DNA from 4 places in the Lacticaseibacillus huelsenbergensis genome. Region 2 is predicted to be linked to each of the others. Evidence: predicted binding sites of a transcription regulator. Region 2 holds the regulator's gene; each other region holds the start of a gene.

Region 1 (5,013 bases), 780 kb from region 2:
TAATTAGTCGCATGGTCAGGCCCTCCATTTCTCTTCCTACTGGTTTTATTATAAAACAATTTAAGGAAAAATAATATTATGTACAATCGAAAGCCCGCGAACATTTTGTCCACGGGCTTTCTGTCTTTGCATCAATCATCCTGATCGTTATGATCGGGTGATGTTTGCGGGTTGTTACTTTTTACTGGTTTTTGAAGGCGTTTCGGCTTTCGCAGGTTCGCCAACCGTAATTTCACCATTGCTGATGCGTGCTTCAAGTTCCTTGGCATCCGGATGATCCAGATAGAAGTCAGCTACCCGATCTTCAATCTGTTCCTGGATTACCCGGCGTAATGGCCGCGCACCCATGGATGGATTGTAACCCAGACTGACCAGCTTCTCTTTGACCGGATCGGTGACATGAATCGTCAGACCCTGACTCTTGAGATTATTGTTGGTGTCAGTAATCATCAAGGAAACGATCTTCAACAAGTCATCTTTAGAAAGTGGCTTGAATTCAACAATATCATCGAACCGGTTGAGGAATTCCGGCTTGAAGTAATTGCCAAGCTGATCCAGAACGCTGTGCGTCTTGCCACTCAAGGTTGCACCAAAACCAACATTAGCTTCGGCATCGGTTGATCCGGCGTTTGACGTCATGATGATGATGGTATCCTTGAAGGAAACGGTACGACCTTGAGAATCTGTCAATCGGCCATCATCCAGAATCTGCAGGAACATGTTCATGACATCGGGATGGGCTTTTTCAATTTCATCTAACAAAATCAGACTATAAGGATTCCGCCGAACTTTTTCAGTTAACTGGCCGGCTTCCTCGTAGCCAACATAGCCTGGCGGTGACCCGATCAGTTTGGAGACGCTGAATTTCTCCATGTACTCCGACATGTCAAACCGAATCATGGCATCTTCCGAACCGAACAGTTCTTTGGCAAGCTGCTTGGCCAGCTCGGTTTTACCAACACCGGTAGGCCCAACGAAGAGGAAGGAACCGATTGGCCGGCCGGTCTTATTGAAGCCAATACGGTTACGGCGAATGGCCCGCGCAACCTTGTCAACCGCCTCGTTTTGACCGATGACGTGTTTTTCAAGATCGCTGGCAAGGTTCTTCAACTGTGCCTGTTCTTGTGCTTTCAGTTCACCGACAGGAATGTTGGTCTTTTCTTCGACAATCTTTTCCATGTCCTTTTCGGTGACGGTTGGCACTTCATTTTCAGGTAGATTTGATTGTTTCTTGGCCATGTCTTCTAATTTCGTGACTTGATCGCGATAGAAGGCGGCTTTTTCGTAATCTTCCTGTTTCAGTGCTGCCTGCTTTTGTTTCTCGGCATCCGCAATCTTGGCTTTGATTGTTTCAGGATCAACGGTTGCAATCGTCAGATTCTTGCGAGAACCGGCTTCATCCAACAGGTCAATGGCCTTGTCAGGCAAAAAGCGATCCTGAATGTAGCGGTTACTGAGTGTAGCTGCGGCTTCAATCGCGGCTTCCGTGTACTTAACGTGATGGAAGTCTTGATAACGCGGCTGCAAGCCTTTCAGAATTTTAATGGTTTCGTCAACGCTTGGTTCTTCAACCATGACGGGCTGGAGTCGCCGAGCAAGCGCGGAATCTTTTTCAATTTGCCGATACTCGTCGCTGGTGGTTGCACCAACCAGTTGCAATTCGCCACGAGCGAGGGCAGGTTTCAAAACGTTGCCTGCATCCATGCCGCCTTCAGCGTTGCCGGCACCGACAATTTCGTGAATTTCATCAATAAATAGGATAATGTTTTTATTTTGTTTGAGTTCATCGATCAATTGTTGCATCCGCTGCTCGAATTGACCACGAATACCCGTTCCTTGAACAAGGGAAACGACATCGAGACGAATGACGTGACGATCCTGTAGCTTTGCCGGTACGTCGCCATTGGCAATCTTCAAAGCCAAGCCTTCGACGACAGCGGTTTTACCGACACCGGCTTCACCGATCAGAACCGGATTATTCTTCGTCCGGCGATTCAGGATTTCGATCACCCGCGAGATTTCTTTGTCGCGGCCGATGACCGGATCAATTTGGCCTTTGCGTGCCTGTTCGGTCAGATCAACACCGAATTGACCCAGTAATCCCTTACCACCATTGCCATTGCGGCCGTTGTTACCATTGCCGCCGCGTCCTGCCTGAGTAGGCGGGATCTGCGCGTTAGGCTGTTGCGGCCGAGCCATTCCCTGATTCATCGCACGGAAGATATCATCTAAGCTCCCGAACCCAAACGGATCAGTAGCATTTGTTGGATTCATATTTCCTCCTGCTTGTTTCTTGAGTAATTGATAACAGTTTTGGCAGAGATTGATCTCCTGCCGCGTTCCGTTAACAACGGTTGAAAGATGAATAGTGGCTGGATTCTTATGACAGTTTTCACATAACATTTTGTCACAACCTTCCTGTCTAATTAGGTGCCACATATAGTCGAAAAAGGTTTGACCTTTCTTGACCTATGGCAATAGTATACACCCTTATGTTGAGAATGCAAGCACTCGACACACAAGAGTGCTAAAAAGTTCCAAATATTTCAGTGATATCAGGCATTAGCGCTTTTTCAATGCCTACTTTTATGCTAACCTTATGGAGTGAGGTGAGGCAAATAGATGACTCAGGATTATGTCGCTTTAATGGATGAGTTAAAGACTGGTCAGCGTGACAAGATCACGGTGACGCCCGAAACATTCATGGCGTTTCGGGCGGCATGGACAAATTATCCCGATCGTGAAGAAATTGTGGGGACGGCCAAACGCGATGGTGTCATCGAATACCATTACCGGTCAGTTGATTCCCGCTAAATAAGCGTCAAATCTCATGTGACGCTTGTGGCAAGCTACAAAAAATGGTAAGGTTTACATGAATTGTTTTAGGTGTTAGTGTGCCTATAAACTATTCGGAAAAACACTAGAAATCTAGTTAATATGAAGGAGCAGATCAGTCATGGAAAAACGTGAATTTAACATTATTGCAGAAACCGGGATCCACGCACGTCCGGCAACCTTGTTGGTACAAGCAGCCAGCAAGTTCAACTCAGACATCAACTTGGAATATAAAGGTAAGAGCGTTAACCTCAAGTCCATTATGGGTGTTATGAGTTTGGGTGTTGGCCAAGGCGCCGATGTTACCATTTCTGCTGAAGGTGCCGACGAAGCAGACGCAATTGCTGCTATTACCGATACTATGAAAAAAGAAGGCTTGGCTGAATAATGGCTGAACATTTGAAGGGAATCGCTGCTAGTGATGGGATCGCCACAGCGAAGGCCTATTTACTGGTTCAACCTGATTTATCATTTGACAAAAAAACGGTTGATGATCCTTCAAAGGAAATCAATCGGCTGAAGCAGGCACTTGATCAAAGTAATGATGAGTTAAAGGTTATCCGTGCAAAGGCCGCTGAATCGCTTGGCGAAGAAGAGGCTCAAGTTTTTGATGCCCATATGATGATTTTGGCTGATCCTGACTTTACCGGTCAGATCGAATCCAAGATCAAGGACGAAAAAGTAAATGCCGAACAAGCTGTGAAGGAAGTTTCCGAATTCTTCATTCAGACCTTTGAAGGCATGACTGATAATCCATATATGCAGGAACGTGCTGCCGATGTTCGCGATGTAACAAAGCGCATTATGGCGCATTTGTTGGGTCGTACATTGCCGAATCCGGCGTTGATTGATGAAGAAGTCATTATCGTGGCTCACGATTTGACCCCTTCTGACACGGCACAGCTCAACAAGAAGTATGTGAAGGCCTTCGTCACTGATATCGGTGGTCGGACGGCTCACAGCGCGATCATGGCGCGTTCATTGGAAATTCCTGCTGTTGTCGGAACCGATGACGTCACCAAGAAGGCCCAAAACGGTCAATTGATTTCCGTTGACGGTCTGACTGGTGAAGTGGTCATTGATCCTTCGACGGATGAGGTTGCCAAATTCAAGCAAGCTGCTGAAGCATTTGCCAAGCAAAAGGCTGAATGGGCGCAACTGAAGACGGCGAAATCCGTGACGGCTGATGGCAAGCATTTTGATGTTGCGGCTAACATCGGGACCCCTAAGGATCTTGATGGTGTGCTGGCAAATGGTGCTGAAGGTATCGGCCTGTATCGTACCGAATTCCTTTACATGGATTCTTCCGAATTGCCGACTGAAGACGATCAGTTCGAGGCCTACAAGAAGGTTCTTGAAACCATGAATCCAAAGCCGGTTGTTGTTCGGACAATGGATATTGGCGGGGATAAGCATTTGCCGTACCTGCCATTACCGCAAGAACAAAACCCATTCTTAGGTTATCGTGCGATCCGGATCAGTCTTGATCGTCAGGATATTTTCCGTACCCAATTGCGGGCTTTGTTGCGCGCATCTGCATTTGGTAATCTGCGGATCATGTTCCCGATGATCGCGACCATTTCCGAGTTCAAACAGGCTAAGCAGATCTTTACAGAAGAAAAAGACAAGTTGGTTAAGGATGGCGTTAAGGTATCCGACAACATTCAGCTTGGCATTATGATCGAAATTCCTGCTGCGGCAGTTCTGGCTGATCAGTTTGCTAAGTATGTCGACTTCTTCTCGATCGGGACTAACGATTTAATTCAGTACTCAATGGCGGCTGATCGTGGGAACGAACATGTTTCTTACCTGTATCAACCATACAACCCATCGATCCTCCGGCTGGTCAAGCATGTGATTGACTCAGCCCACAAGGAAGGCAAATGGGCTGGCATGTGTGGTGAAGCTGCTGGTGATCCGATCATGGTTCCGTTGCTGCTTGGTATGGGACTTGACGAATATTCCATGTCTGCAACTTCTGTTCTTAAGGTGCGCAGCTTGATGAAGCGGCTCTCCACCGAGGACATGGCTAAGATGGCCGATGTTGCTCTAAATGAAAATATTTCGAATGACGAAAATGCGGACTTGGTTAAAAAGACAACCGGTCAGTAATGACGTCATGATTTGAAGAAGGCTGTCATCCCAAACAGGGTGGCGGTCTTTTTTAATTGCTTTAAA
Region 2 (5,013 bases):
GCCGCAAGGCGTAGCCGATGACAAGCAGGTTGAGATTCCTGCACTAGTTTATTTTGTTTAAGCGATGGAGGGACGCAGGAGGCTAAGGAAAGCGCACGGCTGGAAAAGTGCGTCCAAGCCGCAAGTCTGGTGGCGAGTGAAATGCTTGCGACCATAAGGACAAGCGGTGATGGGGAGCGAAATTAAAGTAGCGAAGTTCCTGATGTCACACTGCCAAGAAAAGCTTCTAGTGAGAAATAAACTACCCGTACCGCAAACCGACACAGGTAGTCGAGGAGAGTATCCTCAGGTGAGCGAGCGAACTCTCGTTAAGGAACTCGGCAAAATGACCCCGTAACTTCGGAAGAAGGGGTGCTGACCGCAAGGTCAGCCGCAGTGAATAGGCCCAAACAACTGTTTATCAAAAACACAGGTCTCTGCTAAATCGAAAGATGATGTATAGGGGCTGACGCCTGCCCGGTGCTGGAAGGTTAAGAGGATGAGTTAGCGCAAGCGAAGCCCAGAATTGAAGCCCCAGTAAACGGCGGCCGTAACTATAACGGTCCTAAGGTAGCGAAATTCCTTGTCGGGTAAGTTCCGACCCGCACGAAAGGCGTAATGATTTGGGCACTGTCTCAACGAGAGACTCGGTGAAATTATAGTACCCGTGAAGATGCGGGTTACCCGCGACAGGACGGAAAGACCCCATGGAGCTTTACTGTAGCTTGATATTGAGTGTTGGTACCGCTTGTACAGGATAGGTAGGAGCCGTAGAGATCGGAACGCTAGTTTCGATGGAGGCGTTGGTGGGATACTACCCTAGCTGTATGAACACTCTAACCCGCGCCACTAATCGTGGCGGGAGACAGTGTCAGGTAGGCAGTTTGACTGGGGCGGTCGCCTCCTAAAATGTAACGGAGGCGCCCAAAGGTTCCCTCAGAATGGTTGGAAATCATTCGCAGAGTGTAAAGGTAGAAGGGAGCTTGACTGCGAGACTGACAAGTCGAGCAGGGACGAAAGTCGGGCTTAGTGATCCGGTGGTTCCGTATGGAAGGGCCATCGCTCAACGGATAAAAGCTACCCTGGGGATAACAGGCTTATCTCCCCCAAGAGTCCACATCGACGGGGAGGTTTGGCACCTCGATGTCGGCTCATCGCATCCTGGGGCTGTAGTCGGTCCCAAGGGTTGGGCTGTTCGCCCATTAAAGCGGTACGCGAGCTGGGTTCAGAACGTCGTGAGACAGTTCGGTCCCTATCCGTCGCGGGCGCAGGAAATTTGAGAGGAGCTGTCCTTAGTACGAGAGGACCGGGATGGACGTTCCGCTGGTGTACCAGTTGTGCCGCCAGGCGCATCGCTGGGTAGCTATGAACGGAAGGGATAAACGCTGAAAGCATCTAAGTGTGAAGCCCCCCTCGAGATGAGATTTCCCATTCCTATATGGAAGTAAGACCCCTGAGAGATGATCAGGTAGATAGGCTGGAAGTGGAAGTGCAGCGATGCATGGAGCGGACCAGTACTAATCGGTCGAGGACTTAACCAAGTAGAGCGTGAGCAGGAGCGCTTAGAAACCGGAGCATAAGCGGGCCTGAGTTCGTTGGCCGGGTTTTGGCCAATGGACTCAGGGTCCTTATGTGGAGGTTTCTGCGACTGCGAACGCGTTTCGATGAAATACACTGGTTCCCGACAACACAAAAACAACAATGATAGCCAGTTTTGAGAGCGCAAAGTTCTCATAAGTGTGGTGGCGATAGCAAGAAGGATACACCTGTTCCCATGCCGAACACAGAAGTTAAGCTTCTTCACGCCGAGAGTAGTTGGTGGGAAACTGCCTGCGAGGGTAGGAAGCTGCCACGCTTACATATGGAGGATTAGCTCAGTTGGGAGAGCGTCTGCCTTACAAGCAGAGGGTCACAGGTTCGAGCCCTGTATCCTCCATTGAGCCGTTAGCTCAGTTGGTAGAGCAACTGACTTTTAATCAGTGGGTCGACAGTTCGAGCCTGTCACGGCTCATTTAACCCACCTTTTGCGGGTGTGGCGGAACTGGCAGACGCGCTAGATTTAGGTTCTAGTGGTTTTTGACCGTGGGGGTTCGAGTCCCTTCACCCGCATCGTATCTTGAACGGAATGCTCGGGTCTTTGAAGGCCGCTCCTCGGTCATAATTGAATAGGTTTGATATGCGGAAGTAGTTCAGTGGTAGAACATCACCTTGCCATGGTGGGGGTCGCGGGTTCGAATCCCGTCTTCCGCTTTTCACTTTATGCCGGGGTGGCGGAATTGGCAGACGCACAGGACTTAAAATCCTGCGGTCAGTGATGACCGTACCGGTTCGATCCCGGTCCTCGGCATTTTGTTGAAGCACCCATAGCGCAACTGGATAGAGTGTCTGACTACGAATCAGAAGGTTGTAGGTTCGACTCCTACTGGGTGCATCGTCGATCGCCTATGAAGCTAAGCTGGCGCCGATCAATTTAATATGCGGTATGCGGAAGTAGTTCAGTGGTAGAACATCACCTTGCCATGGTGGGGGTCGCGGGTTCGAATCCCGTCTTCCGCTTTACCGGGAAGTAGCTCAGCTTGGTAGAGCACTACGTTCGGGACGTAGGGGTCGCAAGTTCGAATCTTGTCTTCCCGATTCTTGGATCACGAAAAATCGTGGTCCTTTTTTCGTTTTCAAATGCAGAAATTTGTATAAACTGACCAATGCCAGTATAATGTGTAATAGTCAAGATTGGTCAAAGTCAAAAAGGATTGAACGACATGCAGCGTGAGAATATTTCGGACATTATTGAGGCTTATCTAAAAACGATACTGGCACAGGAGGCCGCCGTTGAAATACGGCGAGCCGAGATTGCGCGTCGTTTTAATTGCGTTCCTTCGCAAATCAATTATGTCATTAAGACCCGGTTTACACCGGCTCGCGGCTACATTGTTGAGAGTAAACGTGGTGGCGGGGGCTACATTCGCATCGTGAAGGTCAAATTGACAGATGATCAGGATTTCATTCAAATCATGCGGCAGCACATTCCCAAGCGCTTGCGGTTACGCGATGCACGTGATTTGATTCAGGAACTGTTTGACAATGGCCTTATTTCCCAGCAATCAGGTAATTTGTTGTTGGCGGTCATGAATCATGAGACTTTGGGCATTCTTGATCAAGGGACAGAAGAGCATTTACGGTCGCGCATGTTCCTTGCATTTTTGGATCGTTTGCGGTATGAAAGATAGAACAGTTTATAATTAGTTTTCTAAAAAGGAGCGTGCTTATGGACAACTTATTTACCCCTAGTGCTAAAAATGTTTTGCTTTTAGCCCAGGAACAAGCGAAGTATTTCCATCATCATGCTGTAGGCACTGAACATTTGCTTATGGCGTTGGTTATGGAAAAAGATGGAATCGCTGGTAAGACGCTGCGTCAGTTAGGGGTCACAGAGAATGATGTCCATGACGAGATCGAGCGCTTCACAGGGTATGGAACTGTTGATGCCGCCGGTCAAGCTAGCGATAGTTATTTGCCTTATTCACCAAAGGGTAAGGAAATTCTGGCGTTTGCCGGCGACGAAGCAAAGCGCTTAGGTGCTTTGAAGATCGGCACCGAGCATATTCTGCTGGGGTTGCTTCGTGAAGACGATATTCTAGCCGCGCGGATTCTCCAGAATCTGGGCCTCAGTCTTTCGAAGACACGACAAATGGTGTTTAAGAAAATGGGCATTGCGGACACCGCTGCCAAACGCCGGCCAATGGCGCGTGGCGGTGCGCGCCAAGATAGTCAAGGGACCCCGACACTTGATGGCCTTGCGCGCGATTTAACCCAAATGGCGCGGGAAAACCGGATGGATCCGGTGGTCGGCCGCGAAAAGGAAGTTCGGCGTCTGATTCAGATTCTGGCTCGGCGCACCAAGAACAACCCAGTGTTGATTGGTGAGCCAGGTGTCGGGAAAACCGCGATTGCGGAAGGCTTTGCCGAAAAGATTGTCGCTGGCAAAGTCCCGGATGACATGCTGAATAAGCGACTGATGATGCTGGATATGGGCTCACTGGTTGCTGGCACGAAGTATCGTGGTGAATTTGAAGATCGCCTGAAGAAAATCATTGATGAGATTTATAAAGATGGCAATGTCATTTTGTTCATTGATGAATTGCATACGCTAATCGGTGCGGGGGGTGCTGAAGGTGCCATTGACGCTTCCAACATTCTCAAGCCGGCCTTAGCTCGTGGCGAGTTGCAGTTGATCGGGGCAACAACCTTAGACGAATATCAAAAGTATATTGAAAAAGATGCTGCTTTGGAACGGCGGTTTGCGACCATCCAAGTCGATGAACCAACGGAAGAAGAAGCAGAACAGATTTTGAAAGGGCTGCGTCCACGGTATGAGGCGCATCATGGCGTCACGATTACTGATGAAGCTTTGCATGAAGCAGTTGTTTTGTCCTCACGTTACATTACAACGCGCTTCCTGCCTGACAAGGCGATCGACTTAGTTGACGAAAGTGCTGCCAAGGTACGATTAGATAAAGCTAATGTCGAGACCAAATCCGACAAGCTTCAGGACGAGCTGGCCAAGTTAGTCGCGGACAAAGAAGACGCGATTGATCATCAAGACTTCGAAACAGCGGCTACCATTCGCACCAAAGAGGCGGACGTTAAGGCCAAACTTGCCGATACGCCGGAACCCGTGAACGAAAGTGGCGTTCGAACCGATATCAAAGTGACAGGCGCCGATGTAGCAGAAGTTGTGTCACAATGGACCGGTGTGCCGGTTACCCAGTTGCAAAAGAAGGAATCCGAACGTTTGGTCAACCTGGAGAAGATTCTCCATCAACGGGTTGTTGGTCAGGATGAAGCTGTTTCCGCAGTTGCACGGGCCATCCGCCGGGCACGTTCTGGATTGAAAGATCCTACCCGCCCAATTGGTTCCTTCATGTTCCTTGGGCCAACCGGTGTCGGGAAAACCGAGCTGGCGAAGGCCCTAGCTGAAGCGATGTTTGGATCAGAGGATGCCATGATTCGGGTTGATATGTCCGAATACATGGA
Region 3 (5,013 bases), 1.5 Mb from region 2:
GCTTTGTCAGAGATGAAAGGCGGCATTTTCCCGGCGGTTCAGCAACTGAGCGAAATGATGCAGGTGGATGGTCACGTTTATCCTGCCAGCAACACGCCGCTCACACTTAATGCCGAGTTCACAGATGGGACGAGCCTATCCGGTGAATCCGAAATTACCGCTGCCGGTAAGAATATCAAGCATATTTCCATCTCCGAAACCGATCCGGCTAATGGTGAACCTAAAGCTGTCCATGAAGTCATTGATGCCATTATGGATGCCGATGTGGTCGTGCTGGGGCCCGGCAGTCTGTTTACCAGCATCCTGCCGAACCTGATGATTGGCAATCTGGGTGACGCTGTGAAGAAAACGCAGGCCGAAGTCATCTATATCGTCAACATCATGACGCAGAAAGGCGAAACACAAAACTTCACCGATGCCGACCATGTTCGGGTGTTGAATGAACAGATGGGGGAGGATTTTGTCGATACCGTGCTCGTCAATATCGAACCGGTCCCCGAGAATTATCTCGATCACCAAAAGTACAACGAAATTCTGACGCCGGTTAAGCATAATTATCAAGGTTTGCGGGATATGGGTTGTCGCGTGATTTCGGAAGACTTTTTGAAGTTGCGTGATCGCGGCGTTTTCCATGATGGCGACAAGGTGGCCAAGGAAATTTTGAATTTGGCTTTTCAAGTGAGCGCAAAAATCCGGAGGTGAGGGCATGGCAAGCTTTGCCAGTATGGTGAAAAAAGAACTGACCCAACTCGAGGTTCATCCTGAACATGCGAAGGCAGAGCTGTCGGCATTGATCCGGATGAACGGCAGCCTGACGTTAATGGCCCATCGGTTTGTGTTAAACATTCAGACTGAAAACCCGGCCATTGCCCGGCGAATTTATAGTTTGATTCGCCAGGTTTACCGGCATGAAGCCAACTTGGTCGTTCATCGCAAAATGAAACTCAAGAAAAATTATCAGTACATTGTCCGCCTGACGGAAGGTGTCAATGATATTCTGTCGGATTTGTCAATTTTGGATCCGACAACGATGGCGATTTCGACGACGGTCCCAGCAACGGTTTTGGAAGAACCACAACGGATGCGTTCGTACTTGCGCGGCGCTTTTTTAGCCGGCGGATCGGTGAATAATCCGGAAACATCGCGCTATCACCTGGAAATTTATTCATTATATGCCGATCACAATGCCGGCATTTTGAAAATGATGAATCATTTCAACCTGAATGCGCGTACCGTCGAACGCCGAAGCGGCTATATTGTTTATTTAAAAGAAGCCGAAAAAATCGCGGATTTCCTGCAGGTGATCGGGGCAACGAATGCGATGCTTAAGTTCGAAGATGTCCGGATTGTGCGCGATATGCGTAACTCGGTGAACCGCCTCGTTAATTGCGAAACGGCGAATATGAACAAAACCATTGATGCGGCCCAGAAACAAATTGAGAATATCAACTATCTTAAAGATCATGTGGGGTTGGATAATCTGCCAACCAAACTGCGCGAAATTGCCGTTTTGCGCTTAGCCCATCCGGATGTCTCGTTGCAGGAGTTGGGTGCCATGGTTCCGGGTGGGACAATTTCGAAGTCAGGCGTCAATCATCGGTTGCGCAAACTCAATCAGATTGCTGAGGGTTACCAGCAACCGGAAGATGCCTAGCAGCTATGATAATTGCAAGATAAGCAAAAAGTCATATTTATAAGATAATGCCTTTGTTTCCTCAAGATAATCGTGTACAATGTAACCGACATCAAGTTATTTGATGTAGGCGTTTGAACGACCCGGCTGCCACTTTTAGGACGCTAAAAACTGTCCGGCAGTGCGCTGGTTGACGAGTGCCACGACAAGAAACATGAGTCAGTTTACATTCGGATTTGCAGTGATGTTATTACCAGATGAAGTGGTAATTGTCACGTTCAGCGGGATACAATTGTTGCTTAGGTTTTAGGAGGAAGCACTATGGTCAAACCGATCACATTAAATGAACAACTTTGTTTTGCAATTTACAAGGCACAGAAACAATATAATCATTTCTATGCTCAGGCATTGGCGCCATTTAAGTTGACTTATCCGCAGTACATTACGTTGCTGTCGCTGTATGAACACGGCACGATGTCGGTTAAGCAGGTGGGCCAAACACTTGAGTTGGACAGCGGTACTTTGACACCATTAATGAAGCGTCTGGAAAAAGATGGCTGGATCAGCCGCAAACGATCAACCGAAGATGAACGTCGCGTTGATGTTAGCTTGACGCAAAAGGCTTTGGACGCTCGCGACGAGATTTTTGAACATGTTGGCTCCTGCATGGAATTGATGAATTTGCCGCAAACTGAATATGATCGTATCAAGACTGAGGTAACGCGTGTCGATGAGCATCTGAGTGCTATCGCTGACGACGCCTACCCACAAGTCTGAACGATTTTTATAAGGTCAAAGATTGTGATTAAAATCTTTGACCTTATTTGACTTTAGCAGTATACTTAGCACTGTACTTTAAAGAGTGCTAAAAAACGATTTTCAGGAGGTTAGGACATGCTAGTACCTACCGTCGTTGAACAAACCAGTCGTGGCGAACGTGCTTACGACATTTACTCACGTCTATTAAAAGACCGGATCATCATGTTGTCCGGTGAAGTAAACGATCAAATGGCAAACTCGGTCATCGCCCAGTTACTTTTTCTTGATGCACAGGATTCTGAAAAGGACATTTACCTTTACATCAACAGTCCCGGTGGTGTGATCACCAGCGGCTTGGCGATGCTTGATACCATGAACTTCATCAAGTCCGATGTTCAGACCATTGCTATTGGGATGGCTGCATCCATGGCATCTGTCCTGTTAGCCGGTGGCACGAAAGGCAAACGCTTTGCTTTGCCGAATTCGACCATTTTAATCCATCAGCCTTCAGGTGGTGCCCAAGGTCAGCAAACCGAAATCGAAATTGCGGCCGAAGAAATTTTGAAGACACGTAAAAAGATGAACCAGATCCTGGCCGATGCAACAGGTCAGACAGTTGAGCAAATCAAGAAGGATACTGAACGTGATCACTATATGAGCGCTCAGGAAGCCAAGGATTACGGCTTGATTGATGATATTCTGGTTAATAAGAATAATCAAAAATAAAGGTTTAAACGAATTGGCACACCGCTTTGGTTAGCGGTGTGTTTTTTTCGTGGGAGTGGAAGGACGGGTAGAAGGAATTTGAGGATAACCGCCGAGAATGAATCAGTATAGGCAGTGAAAAAATAAGGTTTGGGGGCAATCCGGTTCCGAAACGCGCTCACTGGGCCAGAAACCTGCGTGTAAGGACCTTGGTCGCAATGGTGCAGACCGTGACTGAAGTTCTCCGACGCAAAAACGCGCTCACAGTCGCAGAAATCTACGTGTAAGGACCTCAAGCCTAAATGGCCAAAGACCAGCCATTTAGGCTTGAGGCCACTTACACTCCGATTTCTAAGCGCTCCTGCTCACGCTCTACATAAAAAGACTTGCAAATTGCCCCCTGATTGAGTAATATAATTAGGTACTTGCGCGGTTAGTGTAATGGATCGCACGTGAGATTCCGGTTCTCGAAATCCGGGTTCGACTCCCGGGCTGCGCAGAATTCCAGTCATATGGAAAATACCGAAAATAGAAAAGTCCGCTATGGCGGGCTTTTTGTTTGCCATAATGTGTTTGTAGGACGCAAATGTCGCTGATCAGCATAGCCCTTTTTAAGCTAAGAAAACGCCAAATGAAATCGCTCCCTCACCAAATAGCAGTTTCGCTTGAAAAATGCTCAAAACAGAACAAGCAGTGATGAAAGAACCCATGACTGGCTGTGTGTAGGCTGTTGAAATAGACCGAAATACAGTGCATGAAAATTTCATTAGAAGCAAGCCGAAACCCCTGATATCAAAAAGCCGCAGCGAGGTTGCCGAAACTGGTAAATGCCGAACGTTTGAATCATTCTTGAAGTAGATGTTCAAACTTAGCCGGTTTTGTGATTACTTTGAGACGATTTAGGCAACAGACTTGCGATAAAGCGGAACCCCTGCTACAATTGGTTTTGTTGGTAAGGGAAAACAGCAAACGTTGGGTTCCTAATTTTTTTCAGCTTGCTGGGTCGGCAAACGACTCGGAGGGACGTGAAATGACCCATTAAAGAAGGACGTGCCTTATGCATACTGAACTTGCGTGGCTCAAAGCGATCGCGCCTGATCTGATGGGCGTCGTCACTAAACGCTATCAGGTCCTTCAATTTATTAACTGGATGGCACCGGTTGGTCGGCGAACGTTAGCCGAACAGATGAAGATTTCAGAACGCGCGTTACGTACAGAAACAGATTTTTTGCGCGGACAGGGACTTTTAGAAAGTTCGAAATCTGGCATGGTGTTGACAGCAAAAGGGCTAGAAACTTTTCACGGTCTTGATCATTTGATGAATCAGTTGCTGGGAATCAAAGATGACGAAAAGCGGCTGGCAACGCATCTTGGCATTGACCATTGTCTGGTTGTTTCCGGGGATGCGGATCAGAGTAGCCGGGTTCTTGATGAACTTGGCAAAACGTTAAATTCAACCTTACAGTTACTGTTACCACCCGGGCATTTAACGGTTGCCGTTATGGGTGGCACAACGATGGCACATTTAGCCACGCAGTTAACTTTTCAGCTATCTGCGGGCCGTGAACTGTCGTTTGTCCCTGCACGGGGTGGTCTCGGTGAAGCCGTGACCATTCAGGCCAACTCGATTGCGGCTGCAATGGCAGAAGCAACCGATAGCAAGTACCGGGCTTTATATGTTCCTGAGAATCTAAGCTCGGAGTCCTATGAATCCTTAATCAAAGAGCCATCGGTAAGAGATGTGTTAAACCTTATCGATAAAGCTCAGGTCGTAATTCATAGTGTGGGCGATGCGCTGGTCATGGCTAAGCGCCGTGGCATGTCGCCTGATACGATCAGCATGTTGAAAGCCAAGCATGCCGTTGCCGAGGCATTCGGTGTTTTCTACGATGCCAAGGGCAAGGTCGTTTACAAGA
Region 4 (5,013 bases), 1.2 Mb from region 2:
CATCATCACGCGTGGACAGAAACTTGTTCTGTCACAGCAACGCTAATCATACATGAAAAGCGGCGTCAAGGCAAGGGTCTTTACAGAATAATTCAGTTGTTTGTCTTTACAGAATAATTCAGTTGTTACAAGCTTACGCCTTGGCTGCGACCTGCTTTGCTTTAAATTGCAACTGATCGTCGACAACAGTGATCACGACTTCCTGACCGGGTTCAATGGTGCCGCGAATGAGCTCTTTGGCCAATGGTGTTTCAACGGCGCTGGTAATCAAACGTTGCAGCGGCCGAGCGCCAAATGCCGGATCGTAGCCCTTGTCTGCCAGCCAGGTCTGGGCTTCTGGCGTAATATCCAAAGTGATCTGCTGATCGGCCAACCGGGTTCCCAACTGATGCAAATCTTTAACGGCAATTTGTTTAACATCATCCAGTGAGAGTGGATGGAACATGATAATGTCATCAATTCGGTTCAAAAATTCCGGTTTGAAGGCCTTGTTGACCAATTGACGTACTTGATCCTTTGCCTGCTGACTGACGGTGCCATCAGCCTGAACCCCATCCAAAAGGTACTCCGAACCCAGATTCGAGGTCATAATGATAATCGTGTTCTTAAAATCAACCGTCCGGCCTTGCCCATCCGTTAAGCGTCCGTCATCTAACACCTGCAATAAGATATTGAAAACATCCGGATTGGCTTTTTCGATTTCGTCCAGCAACACAATCGTATATGGATTACGCCGGACCGCTTCTGTCAATTGCCCGCCTTGTTCATAGCCGACATAACCCGGCGCGGCACCAACCAACCTTGAAACACTGGCTTTTTCCATATACTCTGACATATCAATGCGGACCATGTGCTTTTCCGAATCAAATAAATCCTCAGCCAACGCTTTGGCAAGTTCGGTCTTCCCGACACCTGTGGGCCCCAGGAAAAGGAAACTGCCCAGCGGACGGCTTGGGTCTTGTAACCCGGCACGCGAACGCAAAACCGCATCGGAAACTGCGGTGACTGCTTCATTCTGGCCAATAACGCGTTTGTGTAAATTATCTGCCAGATGCAGCAACTTTTGGCGATCACCTTCAACCAGTTTAGCAATTGGAATGCCGGTTTCCCTTGAAATCACTGCCGCAATTTCATTTTCAGTCACACTTTCCTGCACTAACCAGGACTGGGGCCGATCGTTGTTTTCCATAGCTTGCAACTCTTTTTCAAGTTGGGGGATCGTGCCGTGTTGTAGGCGGGCCGCGGTTTCTAGATCATAACGGCTTTGGGCATCTTCTAGTTCATGCTTAGCCTTGTCAATCGCCGACTTTTTCTCGTTGAGCTGCCGGATATCTTTCTTTTCTGCTTCCCACTGCGCCTTTAACTTATTGGTTTTTTCCTTCAAGTTAGCCAGTTCGGCATCAGCGTTCTCTAGGCGCTTCTTACTTGCCGGATCACTTTCATTCTTCAACGCCTGCTGTTCGATTTCCAATTGCATCTGTTTGCGTTCAGCAACGTCCAGTTCGGTTGGGCGGGAGTTCATTTCGACATTGATCGTTGCGCACGCTTCGTCGACTAAATCGATCGCCTTATCCGGTAAGAACCGATCCGTGATATACCGGTTCGACAAGGTTGCGGCTGCCACGAGCGCCGAGTCATGAATTCGTACCTTGTGGAAAATTTCAAATCGTTCCTTCAAGCCGCGCAGAATGCTGATCGTGTCTTCGACGCTTGGTTCCTGTACCAGAACCCGCTGAAAACGCCGCTCCAAGGCTTTGTCTTTTTCAATGTTTTCGCGATACTCATCAAGCGTTGTAGCCCCGATCAGATGCAACTCACCACGCGCCAGCATCGGCTTAAGCAAGTTGCCAGCATCCATGGAACCCTCAGCGCGACCGGCACCGACAATGTTATGAATTTCGTCAATAAAAAGAATGATTTGACCTTCACTTTTTTTGACTTCTTTCAAAACCGACTTTAACCGTTCTTCGAATTCCCCACGGTATTTGGCACCTGCTACCAGACTGCCCATATCCAAGGAAATAATCGTTTTATTTTTTAAATTGTCCGGCACATCGTTTTTAACAATCCGTTGGGCCAAGCCCTCAACGATCGCGGTTTTCCCGACCCCCGGTTCGCCAATCAAAACCGGATTGTTCTTGGTTTTACGACTCAGGATTCGGATCACATCGCGGATTTCCTCATCCCTACCGATGATCGGGTCCATTTTTCCGCTACGAGCCTCTTTGACGAGGTCAGTACCGTATTTCTCCAGACTCTTGTAGTTGGCTTCGGCATTCTTGCTAGTCACTTTTTCCCCGCCACGGATCTTATCGATCACCTGACGCAACTTTTTGGCATCGACTTTAGCATCGTTGAGTAAGTACTGGGTAATCGTGTTATAGCGTTGCTGATAAAGCGCAAGTAACAGTGCCTCGGTTGAAATGTAAGTGTCACCGAACTCATCTTTAACGGTGTTGGCGTCTGTCAGTAATTGGGCCAGGTTTTGGGACATACTCTGGCCATAAGTACTGGCGCCTTCCACGACTGGCTCAGCTTCAAGGGCCGCATCAATGGCTGCATTCAGTCCTTGAACATTCACGCCGGCTTCACGATAAATCTGCTCAGCCAACTGATTAGGTTGGACTAGACTTTTCATGACATGCGGAATGTCAATTTCTTGATGATGCCGCACTTGGGCAATTTGCTGCGCAGCGCCTAAAGCCTCGGCAACTGCTTGGGTAAAATTATCTGGATTCATCCACGTATCCCTCCATAACCGTTCATTAACTGTTTATTGTTTTCAAATCCACTTTACGATATTGGTCAGTAAAGGTCAAACATTATCGAATAAAAAACGCGAATCGCATCATCCGCGTTTTGTCGTTATTTTTTCGTTGAATCAACTGGCTCTTCCTTAGGTGCCTGAACCGGTTTAGGTGCTGGCTTTTCGGCTTTGTTTGCCTTCGTCAATTCAGTGATGCGCTGCTGCAATTCACGAATCTGTTTTTTGGCATTGGCAACGGCACTGGTTGAAATGAGCCAAGTGACCACCGCGCCGATTAACACAGAAACCGCAATGATCACGATCAATGGCCACTCCAACTGAATCCCAAAAAAGTTAACCGAAACGCCTTGACCATTTAGCAACGCAAAAATAATTAAAATTAATGCAAGTACCAATCCGATAATAAATCGCTGTTGACCCTTCATTCAAGCCACCCCTTTATTTTTTGTTCAGCAAACCGCCTGCTAACCAATCGCCGATATGTGGAAATAAAGTATACAGGTCAGCACCCAGATTCATCAACCGAGGTGTATTGATTTCCCGTACCGGATGGTTAAATGTTGCAACAATTCGCCGCGCCAGTTTATCGGGATCCAATACCAGCCAAGAAACGCTGGCCAAGTAGTCCAATGCGCCGGCCGATTTGAAGAAGTCGGTTGCAATCGGTCCCGGGTTAACGGTTGTCACATTGACCCCAAATGGCTTCAATTCCAGTCGCAGTCCGTTACTATAACCCACCACTGCAAACTTTGTCGCCGAATAAATAGCTGACTTGGGTGTGGCAATTTTACCAGCCATCGATGAGACATTGATGATGTGTCCCTGACCACGAATCGCCATGTCGCGTCCCAGCAGCTTGGTTAAGTACATGGTTCCCAAAACATTCACGCGAAACATGCGTTCAACCAAGTGCATATCCGTGTCAAATGCATTCTCAAAATGACCAAAACCGGCTGCGTTGACTAACACATCGACAGATCCGACGGTGGCATGAATGCGCTCAACGACGGCTTCAATAGCGACAGGATCAGCCACATCAACCGGAAAAGCAAACGCTGGCCGACCAGAAAGTGAACTTGCCTCTGCTTGAGCCTGACGCAACTTGTCACGTCTACGGGCTAGGAAAACCACCGTTGCCCCTTTTTTGGCGGCTTCCAACCCAATTGCTTTACCCAATCCGGCTGATCCGCCAGAAATAACTACTGTTAGGTGTTGTTTCACGATGCTGCTCCCTCCTTGTACGCTTTGCTGTTCCAATCACGCTTAAGCCACTGTCACTTCAAGCTTGCACTGCTTTTCAGCCAATCACCATTGTCGCTTGCTGACAAAACCGGTTATTGAACGGATCCCGCCGACGTCAACTGGGGACTGGCAAACGGAATATTAACTTCTTCAAAATCCTTCACCACGTGGGTATTGGGAAAAATACGCTGGGCACTTTTTTCTAACATCGCAACGCCGGGGCCAAGATACCGCGCAGAAATGTGATTCAGCAACAACTTGCCGACACCGGCGCGCTTGGCTAACTCGGCAGCCTGAATATTGGTTGAATGATAGTACTGTTTGGCTAACTGGCTTTCGTCCGGGCCAAAAGTACTCTCGTGAACCAGAACATCTGCACCAGCTGCTAGTGGCAACGCGCGACTGCATTTTCTGGTGTCGCCAAAAATAGTCACAATCCGGCCCGGTTGTGCTGGCCCGATAAAATCATTACCGTCAAACGTCCGGCCATCGGGCAACGTCACCTGTTTACCTGCCTTTAACTCGGCATAAACCGGTCCAGACGGAATTTTAGAGGCCCGGACCTTATCAATCAGCAACTCACCCGGATGTGGCTTTTCCTCAACCCGAAACCCAAAACTGGTGATGCGATGGTCAAGTCGGTCGAAACTGACTTTAAAGGTCTGATCTTCAAAAACCGTTCCCGGATGCCGCAGCAACACAAACTTTAAGGCATAACTCAAATGACTCTGGGAAACCTTCAGACTGGTTCTAACAAAATCCTCAATGCCAGGCGGCCCGTAAATCGTGAGCGGATCAGTGCCGCCTTGGTTAGCGCGACTCGCCAAAAACCCCGGTAACCCGAAAATGTGGTCGCCATGCAAATGGGTGATGAACACCTTGGCAATCTTTCGCGGTTTAATCGTGGTCTGCAGAATCTGATGCTGGGTGCCTTCGCCAACATCAAATAGCCAAACCTCATTGCGTTCGTCAAGCAGCTTTAAAGCCAGACTGCTGACATTGCG

The links. Region 2 encodes CtsR, which represses protease genes until heat stress. Its sites were predicted from a motif close to TTGGTCAAAAAAGGTCAAANA; they were not measured.
Region 1: LHUE1_RS13995 (ATP-dependent Clp protease ATP-binding subunit) is a predicted target of CtsR. The motif match lies at 2,452-2,472, and genes of this name have one in related genera.
Region 3: clpP (ATP-dependent Clp endopeptidase proteolytic subunit ClpP) is a predicted target of CtsR. The motif match lies at 2,445-2,465, and genes of this name have one in related genera.
Region 4: clpB (ATP-dependent chaperone ClpB) is a predicted target of CtsR. The motif match lies at 2,802-2,822, and genes of this name have one in related genera.

Annotation. Positions count from the first base shown of each region.
Region 1 covers NZ_CP120687.1:3,016,811-3,021,823, reverse strand. The annotation lists gene LHUE1_RS14000 (DUF1827 family protein) at 1-13, opposite strand, end outside; gene LHUE1_RS13995 (ATP-dependent Clp protease ATP-binding subunit) at 175-2,403, opposite strand; gene LHUE1_RS13990 (hypothetical protein) at 2,623-2,814, shown strand; gene LHUE1_RS13985 (phosphocarrier protein HPr) at 2,957-3,223, shown strand; gene ptsP (phosphoenolpyruvate--protein phosphotransferase) at 3,223-4,947, shown strand.
Region 2 covers NZ_CP120687.1:703,043-708,055, reverse strand. The annotation lists rRNA gene LHUE1_RS03170 (23S ribosomal RNA) at 1-1,520, shown strand, start outside; rRNA gene rrf (5S ribosomal RNA) at 1,718-1,834, shown strand; tRNA gene LHUE1_RS03160 (tRNA-Val) at 1,843-1,915, shown strand; tRNA gene LHUE1_RS03155 (tRNA-Lys) at 1,918-1,990, shown strand; tRNA gene LHUE1_RS03150 (tRNA-Leu) at 2,006-2,088, shown strand; tRNA gene LHUE1_RS03145 (tRNA-Gly) at 2,158-2,229, shown strand; tRNA gene LHUE1_RS03140 (tRNA-Leu) at 2,241-2,326, shown strand; tRNA gene LHUE1_RS03135 (tRNA-Arg) at 2,337-2,410, shown strand; tRNA gene LHUE1_RS03130 (tRNA-Gly) at 2,464-2,535, shown strand; tRNA gene LHUE1_RS03125 (tRNA-Pro) at 2,540-2,613, shown strand; gene LHUE1_RS03120 (CtsR family transcriptional regulator) at 2,739-3,206, shown strand; gene LHUE1_RS03115 (ATP-dependent Clp protease ATP-binding subunit) at 3,245-5,013, shown strand, end outside.
Region 3 covers NZ_CP120687.1:2,183,719-2,188,731, forward strand. The annotation lists gene LHUE1_RS10075 (gluconeogenesis factor YvcK family protein) at 1-702, shown strand, start outside; gene whiA (DNA-binding protein WhiA) at 707-1,654, shown strand; gene LHUE1_RS10085 (MarR family winged helix-turn-helix transcriptional regulator) at 1,955-2,410, shown strand; gene clpP (ATP-dependent Clp endopeptidase proteolytic subunit ClpP) at 2,528-3,118, shown strand; tRNA gene LHUE1_RS10095 (tRNA-Arg) at 3,525-3,596, shown strand; gene LHUE1_RS10100 (sugar-binding transcriptional regulator) at 4,155-5,013, shown strand, end outside.
Region 4 covers NZ_CP120687.1:2,616,965-2,621,977, reverse strand. The annotation lists gene clpB (ATP-dependent chaperone ClpB) at 134-2,740, opposite strand; gene LHUE1_RS12095 (LapA family protein) at 2,866-3,192, opposite strand; gene LHUE1_RS12090 (SDR family NAD(P)-dependent oxidoreductase) at 3,206-3,991, opposite strand; gene rnz (ribonuclease Z) at 4,102-5,013, opposite strand, start outside.